DNA from 3 places in the Shewanella sp. Sh95 genome. Region 2 is predicted to be linked to each of the others. Evidence: predicted binding sites of a transcription regulator. Region 2 holds the regulator's gene; each other region holds the start of a gene.
What was found. Region 2 encodes LexA, which represses DNA repair genes until DNA is damaged. Its sites were predicted from a motif close to TACTGTATNNNNATACAGTA; they were not measured.

Region 1 (5,990 bases), on a different contig from region 2:
CTAAGCGATAATGAGAATGCTTTTTATCTTTAAGCTCGTGAAAAATAAAGAAAATTTGAGTTAGCTTGAAAACTGTACTAGGCTAGAAGCTTGATTTAGATCAATCTTTCACTCATATCAAGGATAGTTACTTATGAAAGGTCATCCTAAAGTGGTGGGACAACTCAATCGGGTGCTGACCTGTGAGTTAACGGCCATTAATCAATATTTTCTCCATGCCAGAATGTTCAAACATTGGGGGCTCGAGAAGCTAGATCACGTCGAATACAAGAAATCCATCCAAGATATGAAACACGCCGATAAGCTTATCGAGCGAGTATTATTTTTAGAGGGATTACCGAATCTGCAACAGCTCGAAAAATTGCGTATTGGCGAGCACACCCAAGAGATGCTGGATTGCGATTTAGCCATGGTGCAAGAACAACTCACACTGTTACGGGATGCCATTAGCCTTTGCGAGGCGGAGCAGGATTATGTGAGTCGCGATCTGCTCGAAGATATCCTTGAAGATGAAGAAGAGCACTTGGATTGGCTCGAGTCACAGCAGGAGCTGATTAGCTTAACTGGCATTCAAAACTATCTTCAATCGCAAATTAGTGAGTCATAGGAGCTGAATATGAAAGGTGATAAAGAGGTCATCGACGCGTTGAATCGACTCCTAACGGGAGAGTTATCGGCGATGGATCAGTATTTTGTGCATGCCCATATGTATGAAGACTGGGGCCTGAACGAACTCTATGAACGTATTGCCCATGAGTCGGATGATGAAAAGGGCCATGCGGCCAAACTGGTACAGCGCATTTTATTCCTCGAAGGCGTACCGAATGTGGCCGCGCGGGAAGCGCTCAACATTGGTTCAAACGTTGAAGAGATGCTGCGTAACGATTTGGCCTATGAGTATAAGGTCGCCGATGATTTGCGTAAGGTGATTGCGTTGTGTGAGCAGAAAAAAGATTATCAAACCCGTGAGATCTTAGAAGTGTTACTCGACGACACCGAATCTGACCATATGTATTGGTTAGAAAAACAGCTCGGTTTGATTGACCGAATTGGTTTACCGAATTATCTGCAAACTAAGATGTAACAACGCCCGCTTACGCAGCTTAAGCACAAAGGCCAGTCACTAAATGACTGGCCTTTGTTTTTGGATTTTGAGTATTTAGTCTAACACTCTGTAAAAAATCGCTATCGCAATTGGATCTTCTGATGGATGTCGATTGTTTAGCGATTCCTGTTATTTTGCTAATGTCTATTCTTTACAAATACTTGTTTACGTTTTTTCTCATCATTTCGGCTGTTGTTGGCTGGTAAAAATTGTTACCGTGTGAAACTGTTTTTGCAGGATTTTTTGTTAAGTGGTTGGTTAACCAGACGGGAAGATGGATGAGATATATAAAACGTTCTCTTAGTTTGCAGTTAGTGGTAACTATCGTCGGTGCCCTCGCTGTACTTCTTACTTTAGTTGCCGCCTTGCTCGTGAATAAAGAAAGTAATAACACACGTAAGCAAGTGGATGCGGACATTTCGGCGCTTGTGGCTCTCAAGGCCAATGAGATAGGTGGTTATTTTGTTGCTAAAGGGCAAGTGATCCACTCGGTTTTTGCCGAGCCTGGGCTTATCCATTGGTTTAGCCAATATCATGCCCGTGGCAGTAACTTAGCTAACGATCAACAGTACCAAGATATTATTCGCTATTTCCGCTCGTTCTCCGACCGTGATAGCGATGTGAAGTCAGTATTCTTTGGCTCGGCGAATACCTTCGAATATTTCGACCTCAATGGCCGTTTCGATGGCGATCCAAACTATTACACTAACAAGCGTCCTTGGTGGCAGGAGGCTATCGATCAGCGTAGCTTGTTTGTGGGCGATCCTGCGGTCGATGCCAACGATGGCTCTATTTCAGCCACGGTTAAAACCCCAGTCTATGGTGCTAATGGCGAACTCATCGGGATTGGTGGTATGGATATTCTCATCGATACCATTGGTAAAACCCTGTTAGCGCCAATCAAATACCGCAACTATGGCCAAGCCTTCCTGATGACTGATGAAGGTAAGCTGGTTTATTTCCCAGGATTCTCGGATAAATTCCCGCCGGGCTCACTTGCGAATCAAATCGATAGCCAGTTTAAGGACACCTCAGGTTTTACCGCCTTAAGGCAACAAATGCAGCGCGAGACGCAGGGCTTTGCCGAAGTCACCTTTAACGGTGTACCGCAGCGGGTAACCTTTGTGTCTGTGGGCGGTGATTATCCTAAGCAAAAATGGCACTTAGCTTTTATGTTGCCCCATGAGGTGATTGAAGCGCCTGTAACCGAAGCCTTTTGGAATGCCTGTTTTGTTGCCTTAGGGATTATGCTCTTAGTCGGCATCACAGTATGGTTGATGTTATTGCCCTTTAGACGCCAGCTCAGCAAGTTACTTGATGCGATGGAAGACATTGCCGAAGGTGATAGCGATTTATCCCAACGCATTCTAATGGAACGGGAAGATGAGCTAGGCAAGCTGGGTGATGCCTTCAATCGCTTTGCCGAAAAGGTGCAGCAGATGTTACTGCACACTCGTAACTTAACCCAAGAGGTGGGCACTGGGGTGATGGATGCGCGCCAAGTGTGTGATTTAGCGGTATCTTCGGTGTCATCGCAGAAACAACAAATCGATTCGGTGGCCACGGCCGCCACCCAAATGGCACAGACGAGCCAAGAAATGGCGATAAGCGCTCAGCGAGCGAATGATTTTGCCGAAAAGGCACAAACTCAAGCCCATGACGGTACTCAAATTGTATCCCGTGCGACCGAAGGTATGAAGGCATTATCGGTTCAAGTGATTGAAGCGGCCAAGGTCATCAAGGAGTTACGTAGCAGCTCTGAACAAATTGGCGAAGTGTTAAGCGTGATCCGCAACATTGCCGACCAAACCAACTTGCTGGCGCTCAATGCGGCCATCGAGGCGGCGCGGGCGGGTGAGCAGGGCCGAGGCTTTGCCGTGGTGGCCGATGAAGTGCGTACCCTCGCGTCTCGTACCCAAGATTCTACCGCCAACATTCAAGGGATTATCCAAACCCTGCAACAGAGTGCGCTACAAGCCGAGCAGGTGATGGAATCAGGGGTTGAGCAGGCAAGAGTCGGGCAAGACTTGACTACACAAGTGGAGCAAGCCTTAAGTGATATCGCCAGTGCGATTGTGTCGATTCAGCAGCAAACGGTGGAAATTACCGTCGCGATTGGCCAGCAGGCCGTTGTGGCTGAAGAAGTAGCACAGAACGTGGTTAGCGTGCGTGGTTTGTCCGATCAATCCCTATTGTCAAGCCAAGATCTCTCCCAAAGTCTACAAGGATTTGAGCAAGCAACTCGAGAACTGACACGTAATATTGGTCAATTTAAAATTTAAATGCTGTTGTTTTAAAACCAAAGGAGCCTTAGCGCTCCTTTGGTTTTTTTGGGAATGTTATACTTGGATAAGGATGCTTGAGTCGATAGGTGAACTTCGCGACTGCGTAAATATGTCCTAGATACTTGATTACTGTTTTTATATACAGTATTTTGGGTGTTGGAGGAACCTTTAGTGCGAAAAATCATTCATGTTGATATGGATTGCTACTTTGCTGCGGTGGAAATGCGAGACTTTCCCGAATACCGTGGTAAACCGTTAGCCGTTGGTGGGAGCCGTGAGCGGCGAGGGGTTATCAGCACCTGTAATTACGAAGCGCGCCGATTTGGTGTGCGCTCCGCTATGGCAACGGCTTATGCGCTTAAACTGTGCCCAGACTTAATTCTTGTCCCCGGTCGAATGCAGGTCTATAAGGATATATCGCAACAAATTCGCGCTATCTTCTCTCGATACACTGAATTGATTGAACCCCTCTCCCTCGATGAAGCCTACTTAGATGTTAGCGATTGCAAGCTGTTTAAGGGCTCTGCAACTCTGATTGCTGAAGCGATTCGCCATGATATTTTGGCCGAAACAGGGCTTACTGCTTCGGCTGGCGTTGCTCCTGTTAAATTCCTCGCCAAGGTGGCCTCTGACTTAAATAAACCTAATGGTTTGTATGTTATTTCGCCCGACAAGGTTCCTGAGTTCATTAAAACCTTATCCCTACGCAAGATCCCCGGTGTGGGGAAAGTCACCGCAGAAAAACTTTCCTCTTTGGGGTTAAATACTTGCGGAGATATACAAACTTATCCAAAACAAGACCTTATTACTCGTTTTGGCAAATTTGGTGCCGTATTAATTGAAAGATCCCATGGGATTGATGAGCGTGGGTTATCAGTGAGTCGCGAGCGTAAATCTGTCGGCGTTGAAACTACGTTGGCGCAGGATATTTATACCCTCGAGCAGTGCCAGCAAGTGATGCCTGGATTAATACAAGAGTTATCAACTCGCCTAAGTCGTAGTGCCAAGGATCGACAAATCCATAAGCAGGTGGTGAAGCTTAAATTCAGTGACTTTAAACAAACAACCATTGAACATCGCAGTAATGATGTGTCTGTGATGATGTTTTACGAATTATTATCCCAGGCAATGACAAGGCAAGAAGGGAGGGGGATTCGGCTACTCGGCGTGGCTGTGGGACTTACTGATAAATCACCGATTGCGAAGGTTGATCCATTGCAAACCCAACTCGCGTTATCAATTTAATCAATCTCATCCCTTACACGTTATCAATCGCTATAACTTAAAGCGGCTGACTAAGGCTGTTAGTTCATTGGCCATGGTTGAAAGTTGGATACTTGCAGCATGGATTTCGTCTGTTGTATGTCGACTCTCTTCTGATTGCTCTGCAATATGCTGAATATTGTGATGGCTTTCGTTTTCCATTATTGACTGTGCTTTCGCGGCAAGCGCGATTTGATTATTCATTTCGCTGATTTCGCTCACCATTTCCGCAATATGAGCCAAAGCTTCTCCAGCATTGCTGGCGGCTTCCACACTAGCAATCGCTTTTTGATTACCGATATTGATAGCTGCAACGGCACTTTGAGTGCCATTTTGGACATTCGCTATCATCAGTTTTATTTCCTCCGTTGATTGATGGGTTTTGGAGGCGAGAGAGCGCACTTCATCGGCCACGACGGCAAAACCTCGGCCTTGTTCTCCTGCACGAGCGGCTTCAATAGCAGCATTTAGGGCAAGTAAATTGGTTTGTTCGGCGATAGCTTGAATCACTTCAAGTACTTTTCCTATGTGCTGCCCTTCGAGCTCTAGCTTGTTAATTTGGTTTTCTGCTTGGCTAACATCTTGGGCGAGTTGTCGGATAACAGCTATGGTGTTTTGTACTTTTTCTTGGCCTGTGGCGGTAAAGTTGTCAGCCTGTTTAGCCGCCTCTGCTGCATGGTTAGCGCTGCTTGAAACCTCTTGCACAGAGGCTGCAATATGGTCGCTTGCATCAGCCACTTTCCGAGTCGTTTCTTCCTGTGTCCTTAAGGTTTGCTTGGCCATTTCGCTGGCGTGGGCAAGCCCTTGTGCTGATAGCGTAAGCCTGGCGGTCGAGTCTTTAAACTGCGAAATAATACTATGCAAATTGTCCAGGAAATGATTAAAGGCACGGGCTAAGTCTCCAAGCTCATCCTTGGAGGTTAAGTTAATCCTTGCTCTTAAGTCTCCATCACCATCGGTAATATCATGAATTTTCGCCAATAAAACAGCGAGTGGCCGACTAATTAATTTAGGTAATGCTATGACATAGATGGCGCAAATAATAATGCTGATTGCAAGGGCGACAAGTTGTAGTTTTTGTCCTTCTAGGGCATCAGCTTCAACTTGTTCTACGGCACCCTTTGTATGGCTATTTAGCTCATCGGTCAGATGACTGATTTGTACATGGAGCTTATCAAAGAGGGTTGCACCTTGACCAAAGCTTAAATCTATTGCTGTGGTGCGACCATTTCGGCCATTGTTAGTGCGTTGATTACTAATTTCATTGGTTATTTTTTGCCATTCATTAAAGGTTTGGGTTAACTCTGTGAGTTGATTTAGAGCCTGCTGGCTTGTTG
Region 2 (5,990 bases):
GGTTAGCATCTTTTTTCACTGCAAAATCTGGTACCCACCATGAATGGATAACATCTTCAGAAGTCATCAGAAAGCGGATTTTTCTATTTACAGGCAGGACAAGGGGCTTATCGACCTCGAGTAAGTAGTGCTCTCCCTTGGCCTCACTACCTTCGATTTGAGGTCTTGGTGTGGCGAGAATACTGTAAAACTCAATATCTTGATCGAAATAGCTGTAATGCCACTTCCATTGCGATCCTGTGACTTTTACCGTGAGATCGGCATTGCTGGGGTCTTCCATGGCAATCAGAGTTTTAGTTGCCGGAATCGCCATTAAGATCAGAATGATAAAGGGAATTATCGTCCAAGCGATTTCAACTTTTGTACTCTCATGGAAGTGTGACGCGACCGCGCCCTTGGATTTTCTGTGGTTGATCATGGCATAAATCATCACGCCAAAAACCACTAAGCCTATCGCGCAGCAGATATACAGAATCGTCATGTGCAGGTGGTATACCTTGCCACTGATTTCTGTTACGCCAGGCGTCATATTGAACCGCATGTCTGCTGCGGCCAACGGTGGGGCGAATAGCACCACGAGTAAACAATACAACCATTGCTTCACAAGACTTCTCCTCTGCTAATTGCAAATAGCAACTACAAAGAAGAGCAACACAGTAAGTCTCAACTCTATGCAAACTCTTCAGTTCCCAAAAAAGTGTTTCTGACTTCAACGTGCGTTGGCGGCTTACTTATGATCAAGTATTGTTACTGCTGGTATTAGCCACACTGGCACATACTGCTGAATAAATCCATTATTCTCAATTTTTGTGGGCGAGCGATATTCGAAAATAACGCGATATTTCTGCCTAAACAGGCCATATATCATGTGCGCCTAAATCAAACATACTTGCTGTTTAAAAATTGATCAAGATCACTTCTTTTTCTAATTGTCTGAAAAATTGCCAAAAAAAAGCCTCACATTCACAGGTGAGGCGGCTTTCAAGGCTAAATACGGTGTGAAAAATTTTTAATGAACAGAGCTGAAAAATGCGGGTTGAGTAAATTTAGCCGATTGTGTGAGATTGGTGCTAGAAGGTTGGTCATTCGTTGAACCTTCAAGCACGATACCCATTGCACGTGCGCTCTTTGCTACAATTTGTAGGCGACGATTATCGCGAGTATCTAGGGCGTTAATCCAAGTAATCACTGCGCTAGATGTGCCACTGGTTAAGGCTTTTTCCATCGCCCAAAGGGTTTCGACCTCATCTTTTGCGTGAACCAATAGTACGCGATCCATACGCACACCTGCGTTTGCTAATAGCTGCTTGTAGCCAATACTAGGTGGGTTGATGAGCACTATCCATCTTCCCTGTTGGCTCAGTTGGGCAAGTTGTTTGCTCAGCTGTGTCAGCTCTTGGCGCCCTTGGCTCTGAGTTGGCATAGTGACTATTGATGTATGCTGCCAGTCGGTCTCTGTATCTCGAACCGTATCGAGCCATAAACCGGGGTGACGCGGGGCATTACCTAATAGTTTGTTCATAGCCAATCTCCGTTGCGGATCACCCCTACGGCGAGCCCTTCAATTGTTAGACTTTGGAAACTCAAATCGACTTTAATCGGTGAATAGTCTTCATTCTCGGCATGTAGGTAGACTAAATTACCTTTTTTTTCAAAGCGTTTTACGGTTACATCATCGTCAACGCGAGCAACAACAACTTGTCCATTGCGCGCTTGTTGTACTTTATGAACGGCAAGCAGGTCACCCTCAAGGATGCCGATATTCTTCATACTGTCGCCTTTTACGCGCAGCAGGAAATCGGCAGCAGGGTGGAACATGCTGGGGTCGACTTGGTAATACTGTTCGACATGCTCTTGGGCGAGAATAGGTTCACCCGCTGCCACTTGGCCGATAAGTGGCAAGCCTGTTTCGCGGTTATCTTCTTCCTCTACAGGGAGACGGATCCCGCGGGAAGTACCAGGCATGATCTCGATGCAGCCTTTTTTCGCCAATGCCTTAAGGTGTTCTTCTGCGGCATTTGCACTTTTAAAACCCAAACGGGTGGCAATTTCGGCCCGAGTGGGTGGCATGCCAGTCTCGGCAATATTACGTTTAATCAGCTCTAAAATTTCGGCTTGGCGTGGCGTCAACGGTCTCATGGTCTTTCCTGTTTTTCTATACAGTTACTGTTAGTATATACAGTATTATTGGTAGTGCAAGTATTAACCACTTTTAACTTGGTCAGCTAGATCTGCAAATAACCGTAATCGTCATCTATGGGGTGAATGCCATTTGCACGGTATCAATAAATGGTGTCGCCTAAAGTGCGTTACTAAGTCATTAAAATCAGCAGCTGAATCCTGCATCTTTAGGTTGTTTGGGTATATTCTCTAGAATCTGGTATTCTATGGGGCTAATGAACGTACTTACATTGCATAAGAATAATGCCTAAACAAGACTCTCTTTGGTTGAAATCATTACGTTGGATCCAAAAGCACTTAGTGCACACTATTGTTGTGCCACAGGATCCCTTTGCCGATCTGAATCTGGATGCCTCCAGACCGCTTGCTTATGTAATGAAAACAGAATCCCTGAGTGATATTGCTGCGTTAAGCGAGATCACCACGAAACTTGGTTTGCCAAGCCCTTACGAGCCGCTGGTGGTGAATGGCGTTGTGGCGCCACGGGTGGTATGCCTTGAAGGTCGTAAGCCCTTATTTGGTGAACGCGCCAGCAATGAGCCATTCCTCGAATGTTTTATGCGTTTGTTGGCCGTCCATAAGGAAAAGCCAGAGTTAGATATCCAGCTGGTGCCTGTGAGTCTGTATTGGGGTCGTACTCCGGGTAAAGAAGACGACACCATGAAGGCGGCAGTGCTTGAGCGCGAGAACCCTACTTGGTTACGTAAGTGCTTGATGATCCTATTTTTGGGCCGTCACAACTTTGTGCAATTTTCTAATGCGGTATCGCTGCGTTACATGGCCGACGAACATGGTACCGATATGGGCATTGCCCATAAATTGGCTCGAGTAGCGAGAGTGCATTTCCGCCGCCAACGTAAGGTGATGACGGGGCCTGTGTTGCCTAATCGTCAGGCGTTATTCCATTCCTTGCTGAAATCTGAATCCTTACGCAAGGCGATTCAGGAAGAAGCCGCGAGCAAGAAGATTTCTGAAACCCAAGCGCGTGAAACAGCAATTGAATATCTTGATGAAATTGCGGCGAATTATTCCGATAGTCTCGTACGTATTGCTGAGCGCTTTTTAACGTGGTTATGGAACAAGCTCTACAGCGGTATTAACATCAAAGGTGCCGAGCATATTCGGCAGTTACACCACGATGGTCATGAGATTGTGTATGTGCCCTGCCATCGCAGCCATATGGATTACCTGCTGTTATCTTACATTCTGTATTACCAAGGTATGGTGCCACCGCATATTGCTGCGGGTATCAACCTAAACTTCTGGCCTGCGGGGCCGCTGTTCCGCCGTGGCGGGGCTTTCTTTATTCGCCGTAGTTTTAACGGCAACAAACTCTATACGGCCGTGTTCCGTGAGTACCTCGATCAGCTGTTTGCTAAGGGATATTCGGTTGAGTATTTCTCTGAAGGTGGCCGTTCTCGTACCGGTCGTCTATTGGCGCCTAAAACGGGCATGATCGCTATGACGATCAACAGTGTGCTGCGTGGTATCGAACGCCCAGTCACCTTAGTGCCTGTGTATTTAGGCTACGATCACGTGATGGAAGTGGCGACCTATCACAAAGAGCTAAGCGGTAAGAAAAAACAGAAAGAATCTGTATGGCAAGTCTTTGGTGCTATTCGTAAATTAGGTAATTTTGGCCAAGGTTATGTCAACTTTGGTGAGCCGATTACATTGCAAAATTTCTTGAATGAAACGGCACCAAACTGGCGCAGTGAAGTGGCTGATGATCCTGAGCAAAAACCGACTTGGTTAACCCCAGCGGTGAACGTGTTAGCAAATCGGGTGATGACGCGGATTAACGACGCCGCTGCCGCCAGCTCTATTACCTTGACCAGTTTAGTGTTGTTGGCGTCGGAGCAAAATGCCTTAGAGCGTTGTTTGCTCGAGCGTCAGTTAGATTTATACCTGACCCTGCTTAAGCGTGTGCCTTACACGTCGTTTACGTCGGTTGCCGAAGGTGATGGCAAGCACTTAGTACAGCAAGGATTAGAGCTGAACAAGTTCTCCATCAACGCCGATCCTTTGGGTGAGATAGTGTCAATTGATGAAAAACAAGCGACGTCAATGACATACTATCGCAATAATATCATTCACTTATTTATTATTCCGTCATTAATTGCCAGCTGTTTAATCAATAATAAACAGATTTCAAGAGCGCAAATCCTTGGGATAGTGAACGACTTTTATCCGTTATTGAAGGCGGAGTTGTTTATGGGGATCAAAGATCTCCCAAGCTACGTGAATCAAGTGCTCGAGCTGTTTATTGAGCAAGGTCTAGTGCAGGAAAGCGATATGTTGTCGGTTGTGACCGAGCACACCAGCCAAATGTTATTGTTGGCTGGCAGCGTTAGTGAGACCTTGCAACGCTATGCCATTATCTTCAATCTGCTGGCCCACAGACCTAAGATGGAGCGTTCGGATCTCGAGTCTGAAAGCCATCTGCTTGCCCAACGTCTAGGGGCGCTGCATGGCATTACCGCACCAGAATTTTACGATAAGAAACTCTATAACACCTTGAGTGTTAAGCTAAAAGAGTTGGGTTATTTCTCTGGTAAGGAAGATAAATCTGATGTTGAGCGCATTCGCGATCAAGCTAATAGCTTACTCAGAGCCTCTGTAAGGCAAACGATTGTCGCCAGCGTGACCGCGGAGCATATCGCTTAATGGCTAACCATATGAATGCGGCGAAGAATAAGCCGGTGGGCAAATCTTTGCTCGGTGGTGCCATGATTATTGCCGGTACCACAGTCGGGGCGGGGATGTTTTCTCTGCCCGTTGTGGGCGCTGGCATGTGGTTTGGCTACTCGGTACTGATGTTACTCGGTATTTGGTTTTGCATGTTGATGTCGGGACTGTTACTGCTCGAAACCAACCTGCATTTCGAGCCGGGAGCGAGTTTCGATACCCTGACCAAGGAAACCCTAGGGCAGTTTTGGCGCATCGTGAATGGGGTGTCCATTGCCTTCGTGCTCTACATCTTAACCTACGCCTACATCAGTGGCGGTGGCTCGATTGTTAACCATAGTCTCCAAGGCATGGGGATTGAGCTGCCTCAAAGTGTCGCCGGATTAGTATTTGCTGTCGTGCTCGCCTGTATCGTGTTGATCAGTACCAAGGCGGTGGATCGTATTACGACCATTATGCTCGGCGGGATGATCATCACTTTCTTCCTCGCGATTGGTAATTTGCTGATCGAAATCGATGTGACTAAGTTACTCGAACCGGATGGAAAGCAAAGCTTTATGCCTTATCTGTGGGCGGCCTTGCCATTTGGTCTAGCCAGTTTTGGTTACCATGGCAACGTGCCGAGTCTGGTGAAGTATTATGGCAAAGATTCATCGACCATTTTCAAAGCCATTTTTGTCGGGACTTTTATCGCGCTGATCATTTATGCCTGCTGGTTAGTCGCCACTATGGGCAATATTCCCCGCAGCCAGTTTAGTGAGATTATTGCCCAGGGTGGCAATATGGGCGTGTTAGTCGGCGCCCTGTCAAAGGTAATGGAAAGCAGCTGGTTAAACAGCATGTTAACCCTGTTTGCTAATTTAGCTGTGGCGTCTTCTTTCCTCGGTGTGACCTTAGGTTTATTCGATTATTTGGCCGATTTATTCGGATTCGACGATACGCGCTCTGGCCGGATGAAAACGGCAATTGTCACCTTTGTGCCGCCCACCATATTTGGTTTGCTGTTTCCCGATGGCTTTTTAATTGCCATTGGATTTGCAGCCTTAGCGGCAACCGTGTGGGCTGTTATCGTGCCAGCGCTGATGGCCTACAAGTCGAGACAACTCTTCCCTAACCATCAA
Region 3 (5,990 bases), on a different contig from region 2:
TTAAGCCGAGGATTCGGCGCCTCAGCGTGTGCGACTAACTCGGGCGCCCCCCCCATAATGGCCGCTAATACACTGCTTGCTAGACCATGTTGCTCTGTAGGTAAATAACGGCTGTCAGAGCGCGGGTAGGTAATCAGCTTATGGCGCTCATATAAACTCTGGCAGGTATCGAGCACGTCCTTAGCGCTCATCCCAAACCGCTTGGCTGCATCAATTTGCAGTGCCGATAAGCTGTAGGGTAATGGCGGATTCTGCTGTTTATCCTTAGTGCTTAACTGGGTCACTTTGGCGGGTTTATCGGTGATCCGACGCACCACATTTTGTGCTAAGCCCTTAGCAAGCACTCGCCCTTCTTCGTCCATATAAGGTAAACAGGCTTCACTGGGTTGCCACTTCGCAGTGAAAGATTGTTGTTTATCCGTTACTAAATGCGCTAAGACTTCATAAAAGGGTTTAGATTGAAATCGCGCGATTTCCTCATCGCGGCGCACGATAAGCCCAAGGAGCGGGGTTTGCACTCGACCGACGGATAGCACGCCCTGATAGCCGACCTTTTTCCCTTGGATGGTGTAGGCCCGTGTCATATTCATGCCATAGAGCCAATCGGCACGGCTCCGGGCAAGTGCAGAAGTAGACAAAGGAATAAACTCACGGTTACTACGAAGTTGCGACAAGGCACGTTTCACCGCCTGCGGGTTTAAGTCGCTGATAAGGAGTCGCTGCGTTTGCTGTAATTTATCGCCCGTCACGCCCAAATAGGCGATTACTTCATCAACCAATAATTGCCCTTCTCTGTCTGGATCACCCGCATTCACTAAGGTATCGGCCTGTTTTACTAGCTTTTTAAGTACAGTGAGTTGGCTACGGGTCGCGACCTTAGGTTTAAGCTGCCACTTCTCGGGCACTATGGGTAAATGCTCAAACTTCCACGATTTGAACTCGGGGTTATAGGCATCGGGCTCGGCCTGTTCAAGCAAATGCCCAACACACCAAGACACGCAGTTTCCTTGGGCGTCTTCAATAAACCCGTCACCTTTTTTGTGGGGTTTTGGTAGCACATCGGCGATTGCGCGCCCAAGACTTGGTTTTTCAGCAATATAGAGGATCATATCTACATTAAACACTGGATATAATTACAGTGTAATTTAGCCCAAAGCAGACAATAGTGCAAACAGCCTTCTTTAGCTCAAGAGCCAATTTAGCTCGTTAAGCTCTAACTGAACACTAAAGCTGTGTAAATTTAGTTGAGAATAATTCTCATCTAAATTTATTATTCCTTCCATCACTTAAAGAGAAATCAGGAAAAAGAGATGAATACACTGACACTGACCTTGCCCTATCATGCTAAACCCGCATTTAAACCAGCATTAGTATTAAGATTCAATCAATTAATGCTATTTCATAGCCTCTTATTACTGGCATTAAGTCTGCTTTGTGGGATGGGTCTTGAAACATTAAATCTTGAGGTTCCGTTCCTCTCTTGGGCTTTTATCCTGTTTCTACCTGTAGCTGTAAGTCTATCTTTGCTATTAAAACATCGCGTTAGCCGCCGTAGCCTGGCATGGCTCTTTGGACTGTGGATGCTGTTATGGCTGGTAATTTAAGCCAAGTTTTCTTTGCCTTGCACAAATACCGTCCCCGCTATCCACTGTGGCTGAGTTAATAGTCTCAATCAATTCGCCTTATCTCCCCCGCTTTTCTCAATGATTCAAGTTGCTAGATTACAAATCTCAATGCAGCAGAGATAACACGCTGCAAAATAAAGCTCCTCAGTAACCCCATCAAATAAAGAACGTTAAATTATCAAATATTTAACAACCTTAGCTATGAAGTAACTAAAAAAATCGTTATGTTGAAGCTCTTGGACGCACACACGCGTTTTAACCTTAGGCCTAATTGGCTGTTTAGTACCCAAAATCACCTAAAAAAATCTTAAAAACTCTGCAAAAAACAACAGAATATTGGAGTTGAATTATATGAATGAGATTGTTAATGCGGTCAACAATATCGTCTGGAGTCCCGCGCTCGTTTATCTTTGCCTCGGTGTAGGACTCTTTTTCTCCCTGCGCTCACGCTTTTTACAGTTACGTCATTTACCCGAAATGATCCGTCTAATGTTTGATGGCAAAAGCACCGATGCTGGCGTGTCTTCCTTCCAAGCTTTAGCCATGACCTTAGCCGGTCGTGTTGGTACTGGTAATATCGCTGGTGTTGCCACGGCGATTACCTTTGGTGGCCCTGGCGCTCTTTTTTGGATGTGGATGGTAGCGTTTCTGGGCGCAAGCTCAGCATTTGTTGAATCCACCTTAGGCCAAGTCTACAAAGAAAAAATCAACGGTGAGTACCGCGGCGGCCCCGCCTTTTATATTGAAAAAGGCTTAGGCATGAAGTGGTACGCTTGGACATTTGCCATTGCGACCATTTTTGCCTGCGGGATTTTACTGCCAGGGGTACAAGCCAACTCCATTGGTTCAAGCTTAAAAACCGCCTTCAATATTGACCCTAATGTCACAGCAGCCATTCTTGCGATGCTATTAGGTTTTATTATTTTTGGAGGGGTGAAACGGATTGCGCAGTTCGCCAGTACTGTAGTGCCTTTTATGGCGCTCGGCTATATCATTGTCGCCTGCGTGATTATCGCCCTTAACATTGGCCAGCTGCCCGATATTATTCTGTTGATCCTAAAAAGCGCCTTCGGACTCGATGCAGGCTTTGGTGCGATTTTAGGTCTTGCGATTATGTGGGGGGTAAAACGCGGTATTTACTCCAACGAAGCGGGTCAAGGTACTGGGCCGCACGCTTCTTCTGCCGCCGCAGTGAGTCATCCAGCCAAACAGGGGTTAGTGCAAGCCTTCTCAGTGTATGTTGATACCCTGTTCGTCTGCTCAGCCACTGGCTTTATGCTGCTGATCACGGGCCTGTATAACGTGCAGGGCCCTGATGGCGCAGCACTTTATACTGGGATTGCGGGGATTGCGGCGGGCCCTGGTTATGTACAAACCGCAATGGAAAGCATGATGCCAGGCTTTGGTAATATGTTCGTCGCCGTTGCGCTATTCTTCTTCGCCTTCACCACCATTGTGGCCTACTACTATATTGCCGAAACAAACATCGCTTATATCAATCGCAAAGTGAATCGTCCTTGGCTTACAGTGGTACTGAAAGTGGTGCTAATGGCCTCCACAGTCTATGGTACAGTGAAAACCGCAGACTTGGCTTGGGGGATGGGTGATATTGGTGTAGGAATTATGGCGTGGTTAAACATTATTGCCATTATTCTCCTGCAAAAAATTGCCTTCACTTGTCTTAAAGATTATGAATCTCAGCAAAAACAAGGTATTGAGCCACAGTTTGATCCTGAAAAACTCGGTATTCACCATGCGGACTATTGGGTTGAGCGTAAAAATGCGCAGGATGAGCTAACACACAGCCAATCCAACGAGAATCCAAAAATCTCCTAAGGATTAAAATTCCAAACAAAAAGCCAGTGACTTATCACTGGCTTTTTATTGTGCATTTTAAAGTGTGCCGACGCTTAACGCTAAGCACACTCTTTCATCTTAAGCGTTTCGTCTTATGGATGGCAGACGTTGTGTAACTCAAGGTTAGTGCCAATATCCTTATTGCGGTCAGCTTTGGCATCATCGTTACGAAGCTGCGTTAAATGATCGAGATAGGACTGATCAACGTCGTTAGTGATGTAGTGACCATCAAATACTGACGTTTCGAAACGTTTGATCTCTGGGTTTTCCATTCTCACCGCTTCGACCAGATCCGGCAGATTTTGGAAGATAATGCCATCTGCGCCGATAAGCTTAGCAATTTCATCGGCATCACGACCGTGTGCGATAAGCTCATTCGAGGTTGGCATGTCGATACCGTACACGTTTGGGAAACGAATTTCCGGTGCAGCCGAAGCAAAGTACACTTTCTTCGCCCCTGCTTCACGGGCCATCTCAATGATTTGCTCTGAAGTAGTACCACGTACAATGGAATCATCGACTAACAGGACATTCTTACCTTTAAACTCAGTGTTGATGGCATTGAGTTTACGGCGTACCGATTTTTTACGCTCTTGTTGGCCAGGCATAATAAAGGTACGGCCGATATAACGGTTTTTCACAAAACCTTGGCGGTAAGGTAAGTCCATGCAACGGGCGATTTCTAATGCGATATCGCATGAGGTTTCCGGAATTGGGATCACCACGTCGATATCATGGTCGTACCATTCTTTTTTGATCTTTTCACCGAGCTTAGCCCCCATGTTCACGCGGCTGGCGTAAACCGAGACATTATCGATAGTCGAATCTGGACGCGCAAAATACACAAATTCGAAGATACAGGGCGAGTAGCTTGGCTCTTTTGCACATTGGCGAGTGTAAAGATTACCGTCGAGGGAAATATAAATCGCTTCACCCGGCGCGACATCACGCATCACTTCAAAGCCGACAGCATCGAGTGCCACACTCTCAGAGGCAACCATATATTCAGTGCCAGTTGGGGTTTCGTGCTTACCCAGCACTAAGGGGCGAATGCCGAAAGGATCGCGAAACGCCACTAAACCTTGGCCAACAATCAACGCCACAACGGCATAAGCGCCACGGGCTTGTTCATGCACTTTAGCGATAGTGTCAAACACTTCATCAGCCGTCAGTGCTAAGCTCGTGGTTTTTTGTAGCTCATCGGCGAGCAGGTTTAACAACACTTCGGAGTCGGATGTGGTATTCACATGGCGACGCTTTTTAATCAGGCCTTCGGCTAATTCAAGCGTGTTGGTTAAGTTACCGTTATGGGCTAATGAAATCCCAAATGGCGAGTTAACATAGAAAGGTTGCGCCTCTGACGCGCTGGAACTGCCAGCAGTAGGATAACGCACATGACCAATGCCCGCATTGCCCTGTAAGCGCTGCATGTGTTTGACTTCAAATACGTCTTTGACCAGACCATTGGCTTTACGTAGTCTGAAAGCACCACGATCAACGGTGACAATACCTGCCGCATCCTGACCTCTGTGTTGAAGCACAGTCAGTGCATCATAAATGGTCTGATTAACCGATGATTGGCCAACTATTCCGACGATACCACACATGGGTAAGCTTCCTCATTGTAAGATGTTCTATGCCCTTTCATGTGAAATATAAGTAAAACACGAAGTAACTGCCCAGCCATTTGAGCAGCGACCTTCGCCTCGATTTGAGTCTGCACCAATAGCGCGACAGAGTTCAAAGCAGACTTATTTTTCATCACTTAGGATAAATTTATTGTCTTTTTTATAGTTTGGGTACAAAGCTGGAGGTGTTTTCCAAATAGTTAAAGAACCACTGGATTACAACGCCAAATTCGGGCACTAATACAGAATCCTTCCACCATTGGGCGTTAGGTGAGCCTGTAAAAGCATCCATAAAAAACAGCAGCGCGCTGACAATCAACGCGCCCCTAATAGCACCGAAACACAGACCTAAAAGTCTGTCAGTGCCAGATAATCCGGTTTTAACCACTAATTGCCCAATGATGTAATTGATAAGGGCACCGAGTATTAATGTGGTGATAAAAAGAATGGCAATAGAAACGCCATTGCGCAGCATCTCATCGTTCATTTGTGTCAGATGGATGGCGAGGTCTTGGTAAAATTGACTGGCAACAAAGAAAGCAGCAAACCATACCACTAACGACATGGCTTCTTTGGCAAATCCACGGATCAGACTAATAAGAGTCGATAACCCGATAACGAAGATGATAGCGTAATCAATCCAAACCATTGAGATGGCTTTCCAGCATAGGCTTTAAGACGGCGCGATTCTACCAGAGACTGAAACGATTCTCACCCCTAGAGAGGTAAATAAATTATTTCAGCCTCGGCAGTTCTGCATTAAGATTCCAACGGATTAAAAGGCACAATCCGACCTTTTAAACGTGTCAGACTTTCAACTTCTTCTTGTATTTTCTTCAACTTAACTTCTGACACATCTGGCCCCACAAACACTTTAGTC

Region 1: a site for LexA is predicted at 3,518-3,537, ahead of dinB (DNA polymerase IV). Genes of this name have one in related genera too.
Region 3: a site for LexA is predicted at 1,122-1,141, ahead of AEA42_RS21075 (DNA topoisomerase III). Genes of this name have one in related genera too.

Annotation. Positions count from the first base shown of each region.
Region 1 is NZ_LGYY01000061.1:16,802-22,791, forward strand. Features, by position in the region: gene bfr (bacterioferritin) at 134-607, shown strand; gene bfr (bacterioferritin) at 617-1,084, shown strand; gene AEA42_RS05115 (methyl-accepting chemotaxis protein) at 1,384-3,387, shown strand; gene dinB (DNA polymerase IV) at 3,562-4,635, shown strand; gene AEA42_RS05125 (methyl-accepting chemotaxis protein) at 4,666-5,990, opposite strand, start outside.
Region 2 is NZ_LGYY01000045.1:49,699-55,688, forward strand. Features, by position in the region: gene coxB (cytochrome c oxidase subunit II) at 1-604, opposite strand, end outside; gene AEA42_RS03745 (SulA-like leucine-rich domain-containing protein) at 1,010-1,522, opposite strand; gene lexA (transcriptional repressor LexA) at 1,519-2,139, opposite strand; gene plsB (glycerol-3-phosphate 1-O-acyltransferase PlsB) at 2,425-4,848, shown strand; gene mtr (tryptophan permease) at 4,848-5,990, shown strand, end outside.
Region 3 is NZ_LGYY01000276.1:75,441-81,430, reverse strand. Features, by position in the region: gene AEA42_RS21075 (DNA topoisomerase III) at 1-1,109, opposite strand, end outside; gene AEA42_RS21070 (hypothetical protein) at 1,311-1,604, shown strand; gene AEA42_RS21065 (alanine/glycine:cation symporter family protein) at 1,977-3,461, shown strand; gene purF (amidophosphoribosyltransferase) at 3,575-5,089, opposite strand; gene AEA42_RS21055 (CvpA family protein) at 5,271-5,759, opposite strand; gene AEA42_RS21050 (SPOR domain-containing protein) at 5,870-5,990, opposite strand, start outside.